2 regions of the Rhizobium sp. CF142 genome follow, and region 1 is predicted to be linked to the other one. Evidence: riboswitches for the same ligand, from Rfam matches in the RefSeq annotation. Region 1 holds a riboswitch; the other holds the start of a gene.
The links. A riboswitch is a leader RNA that binds a small molecule or an ion and turns the genes downstream of it on or off. The one in region 1 is predicted to bind thiamine pyrophosphate.
Positions count from the first base shown of each region.

Region 2: another riboswitch for thiamine pyrophosphate. It lies ahead of thiM (hydroxyethylthiazole kinase); the one in region 1 lies ahead of PMI11_RS23930 (YkoF family thiamine/hydroxymethylpyrimidine-binding protein).

Region 1 is NZ_AJWE01000103.1:47,475-58,069, reverse strand. It holds gene PMI11_RS23950 (acyltransferase family protein) at 1-226, opposite strand, end outside; gene PMI11_RS23945 (ABC transporter substrate-binding protein) at 292-1,296, opposite strand; gene PMI11_RS23940 (ABC transporter ATP-binding protein) at 1,307-2,062, opposite strand; gene PMI11_RS23935 (ABC transporter permease) at 2,059-2,850, opposite strand; gene PMI11_RS23930 (YkoF family thiamine/hydroxymethylpyrimidine-binding protein) at 2,865-3,473, opposite strand; TPP riboswitch at 3,464-3,577, opposite strand; gene PMI11_RS23925 (NADPH-dependent FMN reductase) at 3,768-4,343, opposite strand; gene soxR (redox-sensitive transcriptional activator SoxR) at 4,425-4,889, shown strand; gene PMI11_RS23915 (SDR family NAD(P)-dependent oxidoreductase) at 4,976-5,746, shown strand; gene PMI11_RS23910 (ArsR/SmtB family transcription factor) at 5,848-6,189, shown strand; gene PMI11_RS23905 (LysR family transcriptional regulator) at 6,262-7,155, shown strand; gene PMI11_RS23900 (formate dehydrogenase subunit gamma) at 7,291-7,770, shown strand; gene PMI11_RS23895 (formate dehydrogenase beta subunit) at 7,767-9,323, shown strand; gene fdhF (formate dehydrogenase subunit alpha) at 9,327-10,595, shown strand, end outside.
Region 2 is NZ_AJWE01000042.1:36,165-46,759, reverse strand. It holds gene PMI11_RS11645 (endonuclease/exonuclease/phosphatase family protein) at 1-598, shown strand, start outside; gene PMI11_RS11640 (DUF4139 domain-containing protein) at 595-2,487, opposite strand; gene PMI11_RS11635 (aldehyde dehydrogenase (NADP(+))) at 2,714-4,237, shown strand; TPP riboswitch at 4,448-4,546, shown strand; gene thiM (hydroxyethylthiazole kinase) at 4,598-5,398, shown strand; gene thiE (thiamine phosphate synthase) at 5,395-6,030, shown strand; gene thiD (bifunctional hydroxymethylpyrimidine kinase/phosphomethylpyrimidine kinase) at 6,027-6,839, shown strand; gene PMI11_RS11615 (GNAT family N-acetyltransferase) at 7,023-7,502, shown strand; gene PMI11_RS11610 (glycoside hydrolase family 3 N-terminal domain-containing protein) at 7,529-8,551, shown strand; gene PMI11_RS11605 (ABC transporter substrate-binding protein) at 8,595-10,241, shown strand; gene PMI11_RS11600 (ABC transporter permease) at 10,304-10,595, shown strand, end outside.

The DNA of each region.
Region 1 (10,595 bases):
CGCAACCGGCATCAAGGGAACGCCAGAACGGCAAGGCCAGCAGGAAACCGCTGAGGATGAAGAAGATGGCGACGCCGAAATTGCCGAAGCGCAAGGCAGTCAGCGTCGGCTGCAATCCCTCGGTCTTGTTGAGGTCGATACGCAGAATGAGATGGTGGATGAGGACAAGCAGGCAGGCTGCTGCACGCAAGAAATCCGCTCCGGCCACCCGGTCCTGCTGCTGCATGTCACTCCCTCGCTCCTTGCCGGACTTTGCAGCGGAAAGCTGCTGCCGGCAAGGGCAGGGTCATCTCAGCCAAGCAGATCGTTGGTGTAATAGCCGGAAAAGTCGGGCTTTTCCTTCAGCGCCGCACCATTGGCATCGAGCAGGATGCCATGGTCGAACAGGAAAGCGCCGATCGCTTCGGCCTTGGCTGGATCGATGATGCCGATCATGCCATTTTCGCCCTTGAGGAAATGCCCCTCGACCAGCGCTTTTTGCGATGCCTTGACCAGTTCGGTATTCAGCAACGCGCCGTTGCTGCCGGCAATCAGAAGGTCACAGGCCTCGTCCGGATTGTCGACCGAATAGGCGTAGCCCTTGAGCGTTGCCTGGATGAAGGCGCGGGCATTTTGCGGATTGGCCGAGAGATAGGCGTCGCTGGAAGCGATCGCGGTCGTCTGTTCGTCGGGAATGCCGTAATCGCTATAGCGCCAGCGGCCGACCTGCCGGCTCTCCAGCTGGGCGGCAATGCCCTCCCAGGTGTAGATTTCCAGCGTGAAGTCCACGGCGCCGTTATCGAGCGCCTCATAGGCCGAGGTGCCGAGCGTGACATTCTGGAAGGTGCCCTTGCCGCCGTCGTTGCGGATCATCGCGGAGACGAGCGCCTCCTCCCATGCGCCGCCGAAGCCACCATAGGTTTTTCCGTCCAGATCCCTAGGGCTTTTGATATCGTTGCGGCCGCCCTTGAAGATCAGCCTGCCGGTTTCCGTCTGCACGACGGCATAGACGAGTTTTACATCAGCGCCGGCGGCGCGCTGGGTAAAGGTCTCGATCTCTCCGCAAATGCCGAAATCGGCAACGCCGTTCGCGACCAGCGTGCCAGCGCTGGTATCGGCATAGGGCAGAATCTCGACATCGAGGCCGGCGGCCTCATAGAAGCCCTTCGCCTTGGCGACATAGATGCCGATATGATTGGTGTTCGGCGTCCAGTCGAGCGCCATGCGCACCTTGGCGGCGGATTGGGCGAAGGCAGTGCGACCGGCGAGGCTTGCGGCCATGGCGGCAAAAAGGGTCTGTCGGCGGGTGAGAAGCATCGGGACCTCCTCAGGTTCTTTGCGGATGCAGCAATGTTTGAAGAATTTCGGTTTCGATCGCCTGGGCGGCCGGGGAGCCGAGATCGGCAAGCGTGCGCGGCCTTTTCAGCGGCACTTCGAACTCCCTGATCACGGCCGCCGGGCGGGCGGAAAGCACATAGATGCGGTCAGACAGGAAAACGGCTTCCCGCACATCATGGGTGATCAGCAGGGCCGTCCAGCGATGATCTGTCCACATGCCCTGCAGCCATTCCTGCATCTGGGTGCGGGTCAGTGCGTCGAGTGCCCCGAAGGGCTCGTCGAGCAGCAGCATGTCCTGCCGCTGGATCACGGTGCGCAGCAGGGCCGCGCGCTGGCGCATGCCGCCTGAAAGGGCCGCGGGATAGTGATTTTCGAAACCGGCGAGGCCGAAGCGTTCAAAGAGAGGGGCGGCAACCGCTCGCGCCTGGCTGCGGCGCATGCCGTGCACTTCGAGGCCAAGGATCGCATTGTCGATGACGCTTCGCCACGGCATCAGCGCATCGCGCTGGGGCATGAAGGCGAATGCGTGCGCCGCTTGCGAAAGAGGCATACCGTCAAAAAGAATGTCGCCTTTATCAGCCTGCAGCGCCTGTGTCAGCAGACGGAGGATCGTCGACTTGCCGGAGCCGGAGGGGCCGACGATCGAGACGAATTCACCTCTGGCGATATGAAGAGAAATATCCTTCAGCACTTCCATGCCGTCGAAGGACTTCGAGACATTCTTCAACTCAAGCATCCCGCTCATGGGCGTTTCTCCGCGGGAGATTGCCAGGGCATGACGAAACGCTGCACCGCCAGCGTGAGACCGAAGAGGCAAAGGGTCAGGAGGGCGCTCACGACGACGGCGGCAAGCACGAGGTCGGGCCGGAAATTGTTCTTGGCATTGAGGATATAGATCCCGAGGCCACGTGCGGCGCCTGCATATTCGGCGAAGATGGCGCCGACCACAGCATAGGTGATCGAAATGCGCAGGCCGGCAAAGAAGAAAGGCATGGCGGAGGGAAGCCTTGCCAGGCAGAAGATGCGCCAGCGGCTTGCCTTCATCGAACTCAGAAGCTCGGCGATATCCCGGTCCGTCGCTTCATAACCCTGCAGCAGGGCGACCAGCAGCGGAAAGAAGGTGACGAGAGCGACGAGCAGAAGCTTCGGCAGCAGCCCGAAACCGAACCAGAGCACGACGAGAGGGGCGATCGCGACCAGCGGCAATGTCTGGCTGACGATGAAGAGCGGCAGCAGCGCGCGGCGCATGAAGGGCACGAAATCCATCAGCACCGACGAGGCGAAGGCGAAGACCAGCGACAAAGCGAAACCGCCGAGCGTCGCGCCAAGCGTCGGCCAGGTATTGTCGAGCAGCGCCTGCCTGTTCAGCCAGCCCTGCGTAAGGATGCGCGAAGGCGAGGGCAGGATGGAGGGTTTGATGCCGGAGAGATCCACATAGAGCTCCCAGACGGCCAGGAAGGCAAGCACGGCAAGAATGGCGGGCAAGGCCCGCCTCAGTGGCGCAAATGTCGAATCCGGTTTCGATAAGGTCATTGCCGTCAAGCGTCTCAGGCTTTGCTCGGGCTGTTCGCGGAGACCGTGATATCCAGCGTCACATGACCTTCGGGATCGCCGAAGCGATAGAAGGCTTCATGGATGGTCGCGAAGATCGCGCCGGCATCGCCGCGCAGCTTGGTGCAGAAATTCTTGGAGCGGTCGAATGTGCCCGAGCGCTTCAGGAAATCGATGCAGCCGTAGATCTCGTCCATATGGGTGCCCGTTCCCATAACGTACAGAGAAAATTGGGCGGCCGTTGGCTGGCCGGTTTCTGTGGTGTCCCTGACTGCCGTGATCGCGGCTTCCACCCGCTCGGCGAGCGGCTCGGATCGGATGGAAGACAGGCCGGCGCCGCAGATCGCATCATCCGGTTCGCCGGGGCAGCCGCGCGAGATCGCGGCGGACAACACGCAATGCTCGCCGCTTGCGGCAGCCGAGACGAAGAGATCGCGCATGGCGGCAAACAGCACATCATGCGGGCCGACCATCAGCGTGGAAATATCGTCGGTTTCGATACGAAGATGATCGCGATAGGGCTCGAGAGCCTTGATCGCGTCAAGGATGATGCCGACGAAATTGCCGGACATCGGATATAGAGACACTTGTGCGCCGGAAAACATCTAGACCTCGCTCCGCTGGCATTACCCAGATCAGCTTTGAAGGGTCCGGAGGCATGCGCCTCACATCTCAGCCCCGGCAATTCGGAGCTCCCCCGTGAAATTGTGGCGGAAGCTAGCACCGGGCCTGCGATACCGCAACCGTAAAATTCCTATCCGGCTACACGGTCGGAAAGAGGGCAATGGCAGTTCGGGCGCACCTGTCGGTGTCAGAGGAAGGAAACACCCGGACGGAGGTCCTGTCCGGGTGTCCAGCCGGTTCCGTACCTGCCAGAAACGGAATCGGATGTCGTTGTCTCAGGCGGCGATGCCGGCATAAGGAGAGTCACTGCGGGCAGTGATCAGCGCCTCAGTCCACCATTGCAACTGGGCCATCATTCGGGAAAGCCGGCGCAATGCGTCCTCTGGATCCTGCAGCCGGCCGTCATTGTCGAAACGGCGCCAGGGGGAACTGAAGCTGACGGCACCGCAGATCGTGACGGCATGAAGCTCTGCAAAGACGAGGCGGAGCTGTTCGACCGCCCGCAATCCGCCGGAGACGCCGCCATAGCAGACGAAGGCGATCGGCTTGCCGTGCCAGGGCTCGGCGAAGAGATCGATGAGGAATTTCAGGGAAGCGGTGAAGCTGTGGTTATATTCCGGCGTGACGAGAATGAAGCCATCGGCCTGATGGAGCCTGTCAGCAAGCCGTCTTGCCTCCGGATGATGCGGTGCATGCTCTCGCGGCAGCGAAAATGCCAGCGGGTCGATGATGTCGATCTCGAATTGCGGAAAGCGGGTCAGCTCTCTTTCGAGCCATTTCACAACCCTGTCGCAGATGCGCCCCTCGCGCGTACTGCCGTAGATGACGGCAAGCCTCATCGGTTTCTGCATGCATTGCTCCTTCTCGTTTCGGCTTTACGGCCTCGGGAGCGCAGTCTATAAAACCTCAACTAATATTGAGGTCAATAGGCCATGCGGCAAAATCCGGCATTCTCCCTGAGCAGGCTCCTGACGGTGGGCGAGGTGGCAGAGCGCAGCGGACTTGCGGTTTCCGCCCTGCATTTCTACGAGGCGAAGGGGCTGATCTCCAGCATCCGCACCCGCGGCAACCAGCGCCGCTACGGCCGCGATGTATTACGGCGCCTCGGCATTATCAAGGTGGCGCAACGCGTCGGCATTCCGCTTGCCGAAATCCAGACTGCCTTCGAGACTCTGCCGCAGAGCCGGACGCCGACAGTCGAGGATTGGCAGAAACTGTCGGCGCTCTGGAAGGATGATCTCGATGCGCGCATCAAGCAGCTGAGCCTGCTGCGCGACCATCTGACGAGCTGCATTGGCTGCGGCTGCCTCTCGATCGACGCCTGTCCGCTGCGCAATCCCTTCGACGTGCTCGGCAGGCAAGGTGCTGGCGCGCGGCTTCTCGACCCGGGGGCATAGACCTTCGGGCTTTCTTTTGGCTGATGGCCGCATATGTTAGGCCTGATAGCGCAAGCGGCGGGCCGGCCCGTAAGGAGGAGAGCTTCGTGTTTCATCCCAAATTGTTCGAAAACCGCAATGTCGTCGTGACAGGTGCAGGCCGCGGTATCGGCCTCGAAGTTGCCCGACAGTTTCTGGATTGCGGTGCGCGCGTGCTTGTCCATATCGGGCGCCAAGGGGAACGCGAACTGCCGGATTTTCTGCTGACCGCCGAATCGGAGCGCCGGGCCCTGCTGTTGCCGGCAGATTTCCTGCAGCCGAGCGGGGCTGCGCAGTTTGCGGAAGAGGCGCTCGAATTCTTCGACAAGGTGCATGTGCTGGTCAACAACGCCGGCACGATGCATGGGCGTTTTCCGGCCGGTGAGCTGACCGATGCCGATTATGAGACTGTCGTGCGCCTCAACCAAACGTCGGTGGTGGAGTTGACGCGGGCGTTGCTTCCAGCGCTCCGGGCGGCGCAGGGCGCTGCTATCGTCAATACGGTTTCGATTTCGGCGCTGACGGGCGGAAGCCCGGGTTCTGCAATCTATTCCGCATCGAAGGCATTTGTTGCGACCTATTCGAAAGCGCTGGCCCGAGAGCTTGCGCCTGATGGTATAAGGGTCAACTGCGTCTCGCCCGGCACGATCGAAACCGATTTCCATGCACGCTATTCATCGCGTGAAAAGCTGGAGCAGACCCGCAAGTCGATACCACTGCAGCGGCTCGGAACGGCGGAGGATTGTGCCCCCGCCTATCTCTTCCTAGCGGCTCCATCACTCTCCGGTTACATCACAGGTCAAGTCCTGGAGATCAATGGTGGCCAGCTTATTTGCTGATTTGTTTGGACTTTTTTTGGGATTTCGCGACATTTGACGAATTCGCTTCTGCGAATATGATATTGTACTGATCTATCCTATTACCTCCTTCCGAGAAGCAAATGCCATTGCCTAAACCGAAGCCGGGCATGACCGGCCAGGACTTGCAGAAGCTTGCTGACAAAGCCCACGAGGCGAGCGATCTCCTGAAGGCGCTAGCCCATCAGACCCGGTTGCTCATCCTCTGTATCCTGTCGGAAGGGGAAAAGACGGTCGGCGAAATCGAGGATATCCTTGGTATACAGCAGGCTATGGTGTCTCAGCAGCTTGCGCGACTGAGGCTCGAAGGTCTCGTCAATACGAGGCGCGAAGGGCGGCTTGTCTATTACAGCATGGGCAATGAAAGCGTCATGGCTTTCCTCGAATCACTTTTCAGTCTCTTTCCGGTTGCCGAGACGGGCTGAGCCTGCCGGCTCTTGCGAAGCGGCCGGCAAGCCGCAAAGATAGGCCTCATCCCGAATTCGGCAGGAGGCCGGATGATCGACAAGCTGGAATTCTTCATCGCACTCGCCAACGAGAAACATTTCGGTCGTGCGGCAGAGGAATGCGGCGTCTCCCAACCCACGCTCTCGGCCGCCATTCGCCAGCTCGAAGATCAGCTGGGCGTCATGCTGGTGCAGCGCGGCTCCCGCTTTCAGGGATTGACGCCGGAAGGGCAGCGCGTGCTTGAATGGGCGCGCCGCATCGTCGGCGACACGCGCACGATGCGCGAGGAAATGCGCGCCGCCCGCAAAGGTCTCTCCGGCCACCTGCGTCTGGCTTCCATCCCGACCGCGCTCGCAATGCTGTCGCGAATCACGACGCCTTTCCAGGAAAGGCATCCCGACGTCACCTTCTCCATCGTCTCGCGCAATTCGCTGCAGGTGCTGAGCATGCTCGAAAATCTCGAGATCGATGCCGGCATCACCTATCTGGAAAACGAGCCGCTCGGGCGCGTCACTTCGGTGCCGCTCTATGCGGAGCGCTATAATCTCATCACCGCCGCTGGCAGTCCGCTCTCGGATCGCGAGAGTGTGACATGGCGTGAAGTGGGGGATCTTCGGCTTTGCCTATTGACGGCTGACATGCAGAACCGGCGTATCATCAACCGGCATTTGGCCGAAGCAGGCGCGACAGTCCATCCGACACTCGAATCGAATTCAATGATCGTTCTTTTTTCGCACGTGCGGACTGGCCGCTGGGCAAGCATCATGCCGCGTAACGTTGCGATATCATTCGGCTTTCCTGCGGAGATCCGGATGATCCCGATCGTCGAGCCGGAGGCGCATCATCTCGTCGGTCTTGTCGCTCCTTATCGGGAACCTTTCACGCCGCTTGTCTCCGCCTTGTTGCATGAAGCAAGAACACTCGTTGAAGGCGCGGAACTTTGATAGAAAAAAGCTATCAAGCAACAAGACTGCTTTATTGATTGCGGCCCGCTTCCCTGAAACAGTTCGGTAGAATTCGCAATGACATGGGGAGTTTTGCGGTTTTCACGGAACGCGCAAGCCGAAGGGAGGCTGCTTATGAACATACGTATCGCTCAGGGCGATATCGCCGGGCGTATCCGCTCGATCGTAGCTGATCTTCGATCCCTCGAAGGCCCACTGCTCCCCATTCTGCATGAGGTTCAGGACGAGTTCGGTTACGTGCCGCAGGAGGCCCTGCCAGTCATCGCTGACGAGCTCAATCTTTCTCGCGCCGAGGTCCACGGTGTCGTAACCTTCTATCATGATTATCGTGATCATCCCGCCGGTCGGCACGTGCTGAAGCTCTGTCGCGCCGAAGCCTGCCAGTCGATGGGTGGCGATGCTCTGGCCGAGCGTATCAAGATCCTGCTCGGCATCGATTTTCATCAGACGACACTCGACGGCAGCGTCACGCTGGAGCCCGTTTACTGTCTCGGTCTCTGTGCCTGCGCGCCGGCCGCCATGTTCGATGGCGAGGTGCATGGCCGCGTCGATGACGAACTGGCGGCCGAACTCGTCGAGGAGGCGCGCCGATGACTGTGAAGATTTATGTTCCGCGCGATGCCGCAGCGCTCTCGCTCGGGGCCGAGAAGGTGGCAATGGCGATTACCCAGGAGATCGCCGCCCGCGGCCTCGATGCGACCGTCGTGCGCAACGGCTCGCGCGGAATGTTCTGGCTGGAGCCGCTGGTCGAGGTTGAGATATCCGGGAAACGGATCGGCTATGGGCCGGTCAAGGCGAAGGATGTCGCCGGGCTGTTCGACGCGGGACTGATGGACGGCGGGGCGCATGCGATCTGTCTTGGGGAGGTCGAGGACCTCCCGTTCCTGAAAGGCCAGAGCCGTCTCACCTTCGCCCGCTGCGGCATTACCGATCCGCTTTCGCTTGACGATTACGAGGCCCACGGTGGGCTTGCCGGTCTTCGCCGTGCAGTGTCGATGCAGCCTGCCGATGTCGTCAAGGAAGTCACCGATTCCGGCCTTCGCGGTCGTGGCGGCGCGGGCTTTCCGACCGGCATCAAATGGAAGACAGTGCTCGATGCGGCGGGTTCGCGCAAATATATCGTCTGCAATGCAGATGAGGGCGACAGCGGTACCTTTGCCGACAGGATGATCATGGAAGGCGATCCTTTCGTGCTCATCGAAGGCATGGCGATTGCCGGGCTTGCGACTGGCGCCACGAAAGGTTTTGTCTATACGCGCTCGGAATATCCGCATGCGATCGCCACGATGACGCAGGCGGTGGAGATCGCCCGCAAGGCCGGCATTCTGGGCGCTTCGGTGCTCGGCTCCGGCAAGGGATTCGACATGGAGATCCGCACCGGTGCGGGTGCTTATGTATGCGGCGAGGAAACGGCGCTGCTCAACAGCCTCGAAGGCAAGCGGGGCATCGTGCGCGCCAAGCCACCGCTGCCGGCGCATAAGGGCCTGTTCAACTGTCCGACCGTCATCAACAACGTGATCTCACTCGCGTCCGTACCTGTGATCATGGACAAGGGGGCCGCCTTCTATCGCGATTTCGGCATGGGCCGGTCACGCGGCACCATCCCGCTGCAGATCGCCGGCAATGTAAAATATGGCGGTCTCTACGAAACTGCCTTCGGTCTTTCGCTCGGCGATATCGTCGAGAAGATCGGCGGCGGCACGGCGTCCGGCCGGCCGGTGAAGGCGGTACAGGTGGGCGGGCCGCTCGGTGCCTATTTCCCGCGGGCGCTCTTCGACACGCCGTTCGACTATGAGGCCTTTGCAGCCGAGGACGGCCTTATCGGCCATGCCGGTCTCGTCATCTTCGACGATACGGCCGATATGCTGAAGCAGGCGCGTTTCGCGATGGAATTCTGCGCGGTGGAAAGTTGCGGCAAGTGCACGCCCTGCCGCATCGGCTCGACCCGAGGGGTCGAAACGGCTGACAAGATTGCCCGGGGTATAGAACCTGAAAAGAACCGTGAGTTGCTCGCAGATCTCTGCAACACGATGAAGTTCGGTTCGCTCTGCGCGCTTGGTGGTTTCACGCCCTATCCGGTGCTGAGCGCCATGACGCACTTCCCGGACGATTTTGCTCCGGTCCCTCTCATTGAAGCGGCGGAATAGGCCATGTCTCTCATTCATGAAATCGACTACGGAACGCCGGCTTCGAAATCCGAAACGATGGTGACGCTGACCATCGACGGCCGGCAGGTGACGGTTCCCGAGGGAACCTCGATCATGCGCGCCTCGATGGAGGCCGGCATTCAGGTGCCGAAGCTCTGCGCGACCGATATGGTCGATGCCTTCGGTTCCTGCCGTCTCTGTCTGATCGAAATCGACGGCCGCAACGGAACGCCCGCCTCCTGCACCACGCCGGTGGCGTCCGGCATCGTCGTCCATACGCAGACGGAGCGGCTGAAGAATATCCGCCGCGGCGTCATGGAGCTTTATATCTCCGACCATCCGCTCGACTGTCTGACCTGTGCGGCCAATGGTGATTGCGAGCTGCAGGATATGGCAGGCGCCGTCGGTCTGCGCGACGTGCGTTATGGCTATGAGGGCGACAATCACGTCAAGGCGCGCAACAGCGGCGAGATCAATCTGAAATGGATGCCGAAGGACGAGTCCAATCCCTACTTCACCTATGATCCGTCGAAGTGCATCGTCTGCTCCCGTTGCGTGCGCGCCTGCGAGGAAGTGCAGGGCACCTTCGCGCTGACGATCGAGGGGCGTGGTTTCGGGTCTCGCGTTTCGCCTGGTATGCACGAGCATTTCGTCGATTCCGAATGCGTGTCCTGCGGCGCCTGCGTGCAGGCTTGCCCGACGGCGACGCTGACGGAAAAATCAGTCATCCGCATCGGCCAGCCGGAACATTCAGCTGTCACGACCTGCGCTTATTGCGGCGTCGGCTGCTCCTTCAAGGCGGAAATGCGCGGCGAAGAGCTGGTGCGCATGGTTCCGTGGAAGGATGGGCAGGCAAACCGCGGCCATTCCTGCGTCAAGGGTCGCTTCGCCTATGGCTACTCAACCCACAAGGACCGCATCCTAAATCCGATGATCCGCGAGAAGGTGACGGATCCCTGGCGTGAGGTGACCTGGGATGAGGCCTACGCTCATGTCGCTTCCGAGTTCCGCCGCATCCAGTATCAGTATGGCCGCGAAGCGATCGGCGGTATCACATCGTCCCGCTGCACCAACGAAGAGACCTACCTTGTCCAGAAGCTGATCCGCGCCGGGTTCGGCAATAATAATGTCGATACCTGTGCTCGCGTCTGCCATTCGCCGACCGGATATGGGCTCGGTCAGGCCTTCGGCACGTCGGCTGGCACGCAGAATTTCGACAGCGTCGAACAGTCCGATGTGGTCGTCATCATCGGTGCCAATCCGACCGATGGC
Region 2 (10,595 bases), on a different contig from region 1:
GAATTCGATCGGCTTCCACGGCAATGCGCTGCTTTCCCGCCTGCCATTGCAGGATACTGCATTGATCCGCCTCGATGACGGAGGCACATGGTGGACGGATGCGAAAGACGGTCAGGGCCGCATCGGTGGACGTATGGCGATTGCCGCGAAGATCGAAACCGTATTCGGACCGATCCTTGCTGTCAGCGTCCATCTGGAAAGCAAGACCGATGTCGAGGACCGCGCCAGGCAGACGAAGCGGCTGATTGAGACCATCGATAGGCTCGCTGGCGATCTGCCCGTCGTGATCGGCGGCGATTTCAACACCAATATCCTTCCCAGTGGATCGCGCGAACCGGGAGCGCATGAGCCGCTGTTCGGCCTGTTCGCCGAGGCCGGCTATCGCTGGGAGACGGCGAACGATTTCGCGCCTACCCGACGCAGCGGACCGGACGGCATCCCGCAGCCGCCTTTTACCCGCCTCGACTGGCTGTTTGCTCGCAGCCTTGCCGCAGGCGAAGCGGTGACCGTTCCAGCCGTCGATGCCGATGGTGCTGCGATCTCGGACCACGAACTGGTCAAGGCGCGGTTTTCTCCGCCCGGCTCGCAAGCCGCCTAAAGGCGGGCTATCGCTTCCCCGAGCTCCTTGCGAAGCTCCTCGAGTCGAACGCGCGCCTCGTCCCTCTGTGCGCGTAGCGTCTTGATCGATTTCTCCTGCTCCGTCAGGTCCTGAAGGAACTGCTGCTTGAGCGGCGTATCCCCTACAGAGGCAAGCATGCCTGAAATCCGTGAGGATTCCGAGGTTGCGTCCTCTATGGCCTGCATCACCGTCGACAGGTCTCTCTCCGCCTCCTTCTGCGCCGTTCTCGCCGTCACGAGCCCTTGAAGCTTCTTAGCGATATCAGGTGAGGGGCTTTCATCGAGCCACTGCAGGATCACGGTATCATCGATATCGGCGATCGCCTGGGTTTCGTTTTCGACCATGCGCCATTCGATAGTGGTCGAAACCTTCTTTCCCGCGGGCACGACAACGGTCGCCCGCGCACCTTGCGGCGTTTCCTCCACGCCCTCGGACGGGACAAGTTCCCACCCTGCCATAGCGGCATCTTCCGCGACGAACTTTCTGTCGGCATCGGCGCCCCAGGCGGTGAAGGTCTTTCGCATGCGACGTTCGAGCGTCGCGTCGAGATAGCCGTCCTTGACCACAATCGTTCGGAAGGCGCTTGAGGTCGTGGTTGCCATTTCCTGGTCGATCTTCTGATCGGCAGCAAACGTCGCCGTTTCCACTCCGCCCGGCTTCATGTTGCCGATGCGTGCGTCACCGACATAGCGCCCCTTTTCGTCATAGACCGCCGCGACCGCCGGCGGCAGCGACGTAGCCGTGTCATTCGTCAGCACCAGCGCCGCATCCGGATGTTGCGCGCCATCACGGTAGAGGGCGACGAACTCCGCCCCGATCTCATGATCGAGGATCGGCACGGAAATCGTTTCTCCGTTCTTCAGGTTGTAGGTGCCTGGAAGATCGAAGTTTGCGACCACGTCGCCCTCGTCGGCAGCGGCAATAACAGTGGTGGCCGGAGCGGCCATAACGGGAGCCGGAGCCTCAGCAGTCTCCTTGTTCAGCAACGCCCCACCAACCATGCCGCGTTTGGCGCTTGCTACGTCAAGGCCTGCTACGTCAAGATATGCGGCCGGCACCTCCACGCGCTGCGGCCATATTCTTGCGTATAGTCTCTGGCGCAGTGTCACCGGCCTGCCTGACGTCAGGGATACGGAAACCCCTTGCCAGTCTTCGCCGGAGGCATTCTCCAGCACGGCCCATGCCTGCAGCCTCGCTTTGCCTTTGGCATCGACAATGATCCTGTAGGACGGCTTCCAGAGCGGGGCTGCGACGACATAGGAAATGTCCACTGCTGCAGACGCCTTGCCATCGAGCGCGATGGTGACAGTGCGCGTGCCCTGCACCCCATCGCTCGACAGCAGTTCCGCAGCCCGGCTCACCATCTCGGCGTCCTTGGGATCGTCGAGTTTATAGGTCATGGCGCCGCCGATCTCGGCAACGTCGAAGGCGCCGCTATCGAGCAGCACGATCAGCCGCGCCCTCTGCTTTTCGGTCGGCGGCTCCACTCCGACGATTCGTCCCTTCACCCCGTTCGCAGAGACCGGAGCGCCTCTCAGGGCCCTCAGCACGCCGGCGGCGGAATCCAGATCCTGTGGCTTGATCGGCAACGCCTTGAATGTTTCGCCGATCATGCCCGGCCCGGTGGTCGAAAGCCCTTTCACGGACGCCGGTCCCGATACGACGAGGGTCTTCAGGAAGTCATCCATCTGGTCTGTCGGCACCTCAACGACGGCGTTGCCGTCGTCCCCGACATTAAGACTGCGCACATATTCGGCGACGCCGCCGGAGGACAAGCGGATCGACTTGATCGTCCCGCTTTGCGCCGATGCGGTTGTGGAGAGCAGTATTGCGGTAAACGCCGCACAGACAGCGGATGCGTATTTCATGTGGCCCCCTCGATATTTAATCCCGCCCGAGAATGAGCGTAAAAAAGGGGCGGCATTTCGACATGAAATTGCTTTTGCGCGTGCTTTCGTCCGACCCGCTCGGTGTCGCGATCAAGTCTCTGCCGGAGATGTCCGTCTTGGGTGCGACTTCTGGGAAAGATGTCGTGAAAATGAGAAAACGAACGCCTATATACTTCGCTCGAGTCTGTTTGAAAGGAAATCCGTCATGACTATCAATGGAAGCCTGCTCGTCGCGGGATCGGAAAAGCGCGGCACGCGTGGCGAGCTCTACGGCGTCGAGGCAGCCACAGGGACGGCTCTGCCCGTCTCTTTCGGTGGCGCCTCCGCCGAAGACGTCGAAGAGGCGACCAGGCTTGCATGGGAAGCGTTCGCCTCCTACCGGGAAACTGATCTGGAAACGCGTGCTGCCTTTCTTGAAACGATTGCCAGTGAGATCGAGGCTATCGGTGACGAGCTGATCGTGCGGGCAATGGCGGAAACCGGACTTCCGCGCGGACGTCTCGAAGGCGAGCGTGCTCGCACGATGGGACAGCTTCGGCTGTTTGCGAAGGAGGTTCGCGACGGCCGGTTCCAGGAGCTTCGTTTCGATGGCGCGGATCCCTCCCGCAAGCCGGTTCCAAAGCCCGATCTTCGCCTGCGCAACATTCCCCTCGGCCCCGTCGCCGTTTTCGGCGCATCGAACTTTCCACTCGCCTTCTCGGTTGCTGGCGGCGACACGGCGTCTGCGCTCGCGGCAGGATGCCCCGTCGTCGTCAAGGCCCACTCCGCTCATCCGGGCACGTCGGAACTGGTCGGCCGCGCCGTACAGCGCGCCGTCGCCAAGGCCGGCCTGCATGCCGGTACCTTCGCACTTCTTTTCGATACCGGCTTCGAGGTCGGGCAGAAGCTCGTCGCCGATGCCAGAATCCGGGCAGTCGGCTTCACAGGATCGCGCCGTGGCGGCACTGCGCTGATGAAGATTTCTTCCGAGCGTAAGCAGCCGATCCCGGTCTATGCGGAAATGAGCAGCATCAATCCGGTTATCTTCTTCCCGAATGCCCTGAAAAGCCGCGCAGCGGAGATTGCAACGGCCTTCGTGGGCTCGCTGGTCCTGGGTGCCGGACAATTCTGCACTAATCCCGGCCTCATTCTCGCCGTCGACAGCGAAGGTCTGGACACTTTCATTGCCAAGACACGGGAGCTTCTGCCTGATGTCGGCGCCCAGACGATGCTCACGGGCTCCATCGCCAAGGCGTTCTGTGATGGCGTCGCACGGCTGGAAAAGCATCCCGAAGTCCGTCTCGTTGCCAATGGCAAGCCGGGCAGCGAATTCGAAGGCGTGGCCGCTCTCTTCGAGACGACGGCTTCGGCATTCCTTGCGCATCACGAGCTTCAGGATGAGGTCTTCGGTGCAGCCGGCCTCATCGTTCGCTGCCGTGATCTCGCCGAACTCGAGCGCGTCCTCGACGGTCTCGAAGGTCAGTTGACCGTTGCCCTGCACATTGCGAGCGAAGACGAGCCGGACGCAAAGCGCCTTGTTCCCAAGCTGGAAATGCTGGCCGGACGCCTGCTCGTGAACGGATTCGGAACCGGCGTGGAAGTATCGCCTGCCATGGTGCATGGCGGCCCCTACCCGGCAACGGCGGACGGCAGATCGACCTCTGTCGGGACGCTCGCCATCTACAGGTTCCTGCGGCCCGTTTCGTACCAGGATTTCACCAGTAACCTGCTTCCGGCTCCGCTGCGTTGATGTATCGGAGCTTGCCAGACTTCAGACGGCGGCGTCTCTAAGGGGACCGCCGAAGAGATTGGCAAGCTCCCGCACCCGGCTGCAGGCAGACATCAACTTGACTGATGACAGCGTCTCCAGCAGGCGTGGCGCTGCCAGGCGCGGATCCTCGTTCGCAAGACCGTCATTTTGCCAGTGACATCGGCGCCATTCTCTGCAAGAAAGAGTGCCGTTGAGAGACAGGGGCGCCCGTTTGTGGGAATGGGCTGAGAAGCACCCTTCGAACCTGAACCGGATAATGCCGGCGGAGGGAGTCGCTCGGGTCGAAGCCTGCTTCATCGCACGATCGTTCCCGCGCCTGCCCCGCCTGAAAGGGGTACTATGGAGAACAAGACACCCGGAGCACTGTTGACGGCGATGCGCGCGAAACCGCCGCTCGTACAGTGCATCACCAATTATGTAGCCATGAACATCGCCGCCAATGTGGTGCTCGCGGCCGGGGCATCGCCCGCCATGGTTCACGCCGCCGAGGAAGCGGGAGAGTTCGCTGCGATCGCCGGCGCTTTGACCGTCAATATCGGCACGCTCTCCCCCCAATGGATCGACGGCATGCATGCCGCGGCAGCCGCCGCCAATGCCGGCGGCAAGCCCTGGGTCCTCGATCCGGTCGCTCATTATGCAACATCCTTCCGGCACAAGGCCACTGCCGATCTCCTGGCGCTTCGCCCGACGATCATCCGCGGCAATGCTTCCGAAATCATCGCGCTTGCCGGCGGCGAGAGCCGTGGCCAGGGCGTCGACAGCCGTGACCCGGTTGAGCAGGCCGAGGCATCCGCGCGGCTGCTTGCCGAACGGCATGGCGCGGTCGTCGCCGTCACCGGCGTCGTGGATTTCGTGACTGACGGCGCGCAGGCGCTGCGCATCGAAGGTGGCTCGCCGCTGATGCCGCAGGTGACTGCGCTTGGCTGCTCGCTGACCTGCCTGACGGGTGCCTTCGCCGCCACCATTCCCGCAGACCCTTTCGCAGCCGCTGTTGCTGCACTTGCTACGTTCGCTGTTGCCGGCGAGGAGGCAGCGAAAAGTGCGGATGGTCCCGGTTCCTTCTCCTGGCGTTTTCTCGATGCGCTTGCCGCGCTCGATGGCGCGACACTCGATGTAAAGGTCAGGATCAGCGCCGCATGAAACGCTTCGATCTTTCCCTCTACCTCGTTCTTGACCCCGATCTCTGCGCCGGAATCGGCATGGTCGAGACGGCGCGGCTTGCCGTCGCAGGCGGCGCGACCATGGTGCAGCTTCGCGACAAGCATGGCGGAACGGCAAGAATGATCGATACCGGCCTGGCGCTGAAGGAGATCCTGAAGGGCACCGGCGCCTCGCTTATTGTCAACGACGACGTGGAGGCGGCCGTTGCGATCGGCGCCGATGGGCTGCATATCGGCCAGGACGATATGGGACCCGCCGCCGCCCGTGCGATGATCGGCCCGGACATGATCCTCGGCCTGTCGGTCGAGACCGGAGCGCTGGCAGCAGCCATCGACCCCGCTATTGTCGACTATGCCGGCATCGGACCGGTCTTTGCCACTCCAACCAAGACCGATCATAAGCAGCCGATCGGCTTTGACGGGCTGGCGAAGCTGATCGAGGCTGCGCCCGTTCCGACGGTTGCGATCGGCGGGTTGAAGAGCGAGCATGTCGCTTCCGTCTTCGCGGCAGGTGCCGATGGGCTCGCTGTCGTCTCGGCAATCTGCGGTACGCTGGATCCGCGGGCCGCGACAATTCGCATCGCCGAGGAAATCCGAAAGATTCGCCGATGATCCGCAACGTCTTATCCATCGCCGGCTCTGATCCCTCCGGCGGCGCCGGCATTCAGGCCGATCTGAAGGCTTTCTCGGCCCACGGCGTCTATGGCATGGCTGCGCTGACAGCATTGACGGCGCAGAACACCCAAGGGGTGACCGGCGTGCATCTTGTGCCGCCGCACTTCGTCGCCCAGCAGATCAAGGCGGTCTTTGCCGATGTGCGCGTCGACGCGGTCAAGATCGGCATGATTGCCAATGCCGGCATTGCCGAAGCGGTTGCCGAGGCGCTGACGCCTCATCGCGGCATCCCCATCGTCGTCGATCCGGTCATGATCGCCAAGGGTGGAGCAGCGCTCCTCGACCCGCAGGCCGTCGATGCGCTGACGCGGCACCTGCTGCCGCTCGCCACGCTGCTCACCCCCAATCTGCCGGAGGCGGCCGCGCTGCTGCACGAAGAAGTTGCTGAAAGCCGCGAGCAGATGGCGTCACAGGCTGAGCGCCTGCGTGCGCTCGGCCCCACCGCGGTGCTGGTCAAGGGCGGCCATCTCGACAGCGACGAAAGCCCCGACGTCCTGTCGACCGCCTCTGGCCTGCACTGGTTCGAGGCGAAACGCGTACCGACCAAAAACACACATGGCACGGGCTGCACCCTTTCCAGCGCGCTTGCCGCCGAGCTCGCAAAGGGCGCGTTGCCGCAAGTGGCCGTCGCGACCGCGAAAACCTATCTTGCGCAAGCGGTCGCTGCCGCAGGCGAATTGGCGGTCGGCTCCGGCCATGGACCTGTCCATCATTTCCACGCCCTGTGGAAAGACGCCGGGATCTGAGCCGGATCACAATTTGAAGATTGCCCAACGGCCCGGTCAAACCGGGCCGTTTTGTTTTACCTACCCTCAGTTGAACCGTACCTGCCTCGTAAAAAGCCTGTTGACATGGCTGCCCATATATCCAAAGCTATGTCATTAAAAGGGTATACATTCCGTAATAGCGGAATATCTGGAGGAATTCGGGTGTCGGACCTGCTTGTGAGCTTATATTCCACGAAGCTCGCGGAACTGAAAGAAGAAGCCGGCTCCATCGGCATCACAATCCGTCCGGCTCTGCCGCCGGAACTTCACGTCGTGGCCGGCTGGGTGCACGAGCACTTCAGCGAAAACTGGGCAAGTGAAGTCACCGTCGCCTTTTCCCATCAGCCCGTTGCCTGTCTGATCGCCGTCGAGAACGGTAAACTGCTCGGCTTTGCCTGCTATGACACGACGGCCCGCGGCTTCTTCGGCCCGACAGGCGTCGATCCCGCGGCGCGTGGCAAGGGCATCGGCCTCGCCCTCTTTTCCGCCTGCCTGCAAAACCTGAAGACGCTTGGCCATGCCTATGCCTTCATCGGCGATGCCGGCCCCGTCGATTTCTACGTCAAGACCGCCGGCGCGGTCGAAATTCCCGCCCCCGATAAGGGCATTTACGAAGGCATGCTGCGAAGCCAGCCGAAATGACCATCTGATACCGGAGTTTTGAAATAGTGTCCTCGACCCCGCTCGCTCTCTTCGTCGGCCTTCCCAATCCGACGCTTTCGGACGACGAATTCGCCCTCTTCCGCGAGACCAATCCGTTCGGTCTCTTCGTCGGCCGCCGCAACCTGCGCAATCCGGAGCAGGCAAAGATCCTGATCGACCGTTTCCGCGAGGCCGTCGGCCGCGACGATGCGCCCGTCTTCACCGACCAGGAAGGCGGTCGTGTGCAGCATATGGATGCCGGCCCCTGGCCGCTCTTCCGCAGCTTTGGCCAGTTCGCCGAACTTGCCCGCCGCGATCTCGAACTCGGCAAGAAGGCGCTGCGCCTTTCCACCCAGGCCATGGGCGCGATGATGACGGAGCTCGGTCTTTCGAGCGGCTGCTCGCCCGTTCTCGACCTCGTCTTCGAAACGACGAGCGCTGTCATCGGCGCCCGCTCCTTCGGCCCCGATCCCGATTTCATCGCCGCTCTCGGCCGCGAAGTGGTCGATGGTCTGCTGGAAACCGGCAACATGCCGGTCATGAAGCACATTCCGGGCCACGGCCGCGCCACGCTCGATTCCCACAAAGAGCGCCCCGTCGTCGATGCCTCGCGCGAGACGCTCACTGCCACCGACTTCAATCCCTTCGTGGCGCTGAAGGACACGCCCTGGGCGATGGTCGCCCATGTCGTCTACTCCGCCTATGATGCAGAGCTTCCGGCCTCCATCTCGCCGATCATGCATGACGTGATCCGCAAGGATATGGGCTATGACGGCGTGCTGATCTCCGACTGCATCTTCATGGAATCGCTGCAGGGCACTCTGCCGGAACGCGTCGCCCAGGTGCTCGACGCCGGTTTCGACATCGCCCTTCACAGCCACGGCGACGTCAAGGAAAGCGAAGCCGCCGCCAAGGCCGCACGCCCGCTGACCGACGCCGCACAGAAGCGTATCGACGCCGGCAAGGCACGCCTCGGCACTCGCAAGATCGACTATCGCGCTGCCCAGGCGGAAGTCGAATCCATGTTTGCAAGCGCGCTGGTCTCCTGACCAGCGCAACGACTTTCACCGCATAAGAAAAGGGGAATTTGTCATGAAGAAATATATCCTAGCGGCTGCGGCCCTGACCATGCTGTCAGGCTCGGCCATGGCGCAGACGATCCTGACGGCCAATATCGAGCCGGCCACGACCTGGGTGCGCAACTTCAACCCGTTCAACCAGACCTCGTCGCGCCAGTCGACGCTCGACTTCATCTATGAGCCGCTGGTCATCTTCAACCGCTTCGACAGCAACAAGCCGGTCTATCGTCTGGCCGAGAGCTTCAAGCTCTCAGACGACCTGAAGAGCATCGACTTCAAGCTGCGCCCGAACCTGAAGTGGTCGGACGGCAAGCCTTTGACCTCTGCCGACGTCAAGTTCACCTATGACTATCTGAAGAAATTCCCGGCGCTCGACTTCGTTAGCATCTGGAGCTTCATCACCGACGTGCAGGCCGTCGATGCCCAGACGGTGCGCTTCACGCTCGCCAATCCGAGCTCGCTTGCCGCCGAGCAGCTGTCGCAGCTGCCGATCGTACCCGAGCATGTCTGGAAGGACGTTGCCGATCCGGTCACCTACGCCAACGAAAACCCCGTAGGCAGCGGCCCGCTGACGGAAGTGCCGCGCTTCACCGGCCAGACCTACGACCAGTGCCGCAACCCGAACTACTGGGATGCCGAGCATCTGAAGGTCGACTGCATGCGCTTCCCACAGCTTGCCGACAACAACCAGATCCTGACGGCGACGGCCGATGGCACGCTCGACTGGGGCGTCTCCTTCATCCCCGATATCGACAATGTCTATGTTTCGAAGGATCCGGCTCACTATCACTACTGGTATTCACCAAGCAGCATGGTTGCCTTCCTGTTCAATCTCGAGACTTCGAACGAGAGCAACAAGAAGGCCTTCAACGACGTGAAGTTCCGCCAGGCGGTCTCCATGGCGCTGGACCGCAAGACGATGATCGATGTGGCCGGCTACGGCTATCCGACGCTGAACGAAGACCCGGGCCTGATGGGCGAGCTCTACAAGAGCTGGGCGGACCCGTCCATCAAGGCCGATTTCGGCAAGTTCGGCGCTTATGACGCCGATGCTGCCAAGGCGCTGCTCGACGAAGCCGGCTATGTCGACAAGGACGGCGACGGCCTGCGCGACAATCCGGATGGTTCGAAAATCTCCTTCTCGATCATCGTTCCGAACTCCTGGACGGACTGGATCGACACGGTCAACATCGCCATCGAAGGCATGCAGGCAGTCGGCATTGATGCCAAGATCGAGACGCCGGAAGAGGCCGTCTGGACCTCCGATCTCATCGACGGCAAGTTCGATGCGGCGATCAACAGCCTCCCGGCTTCGGCCTCGCCCTACTATCCTTACAAGCGCGCCTTCAGCGCTTCGGACAAGGGCAAGACGCGCTTCACTGCGCAGCGCTGGTTCAACCCGGAAGTGGAAGATCTGGTCACCCAGTTCACCCACACGGCCGATCTCGACAAGCAGAAGGAAGCGATGAACAAGGCGCAGCGCATCGTTGCCGAAAACATGCCTGTCATCCCCGTGTTCAACAATCCGAACTGGTATCAGTACAACACCAAGCGCTTCACCGGCTGGTCGACCAAGGAAAACCCCTTCGTCAATCCGTCCATCTCGCGTACCAACCCGGCACGTCTTGTGAACCTGCTGGCGCTCGAGCCGGTCAAGTAAGCCATTATTACAAACGGCGGGAGCGGCGCGGCAAGCGCCGCTCCTGTTTTGACGGAGTCCCCATGGCCTTTCTGCTTCGCCGCCTCGCCTTTTACCTGGCGGCCTTCATCGCCGCAGCGACGATCAATTTCTTCCTGCCCAGGCTGATGCCGGGCGATCCCGTGCGCATCATGTTTTCGAGTGCGGGCGCCGAACTGCCGCCGGAAAGCCTGCAGGCGCTGAAGCTCACCTTCGGCTTCGTCGATGGGCCGCTCTGGCAGCAATATCTCACCTATCTCTGCAGCATCTTCACCGGCGATCTCGGCCGCTCGATCAAATATTTCCCGCTGCCGGTCACGTCTGTGCTCGGCCACG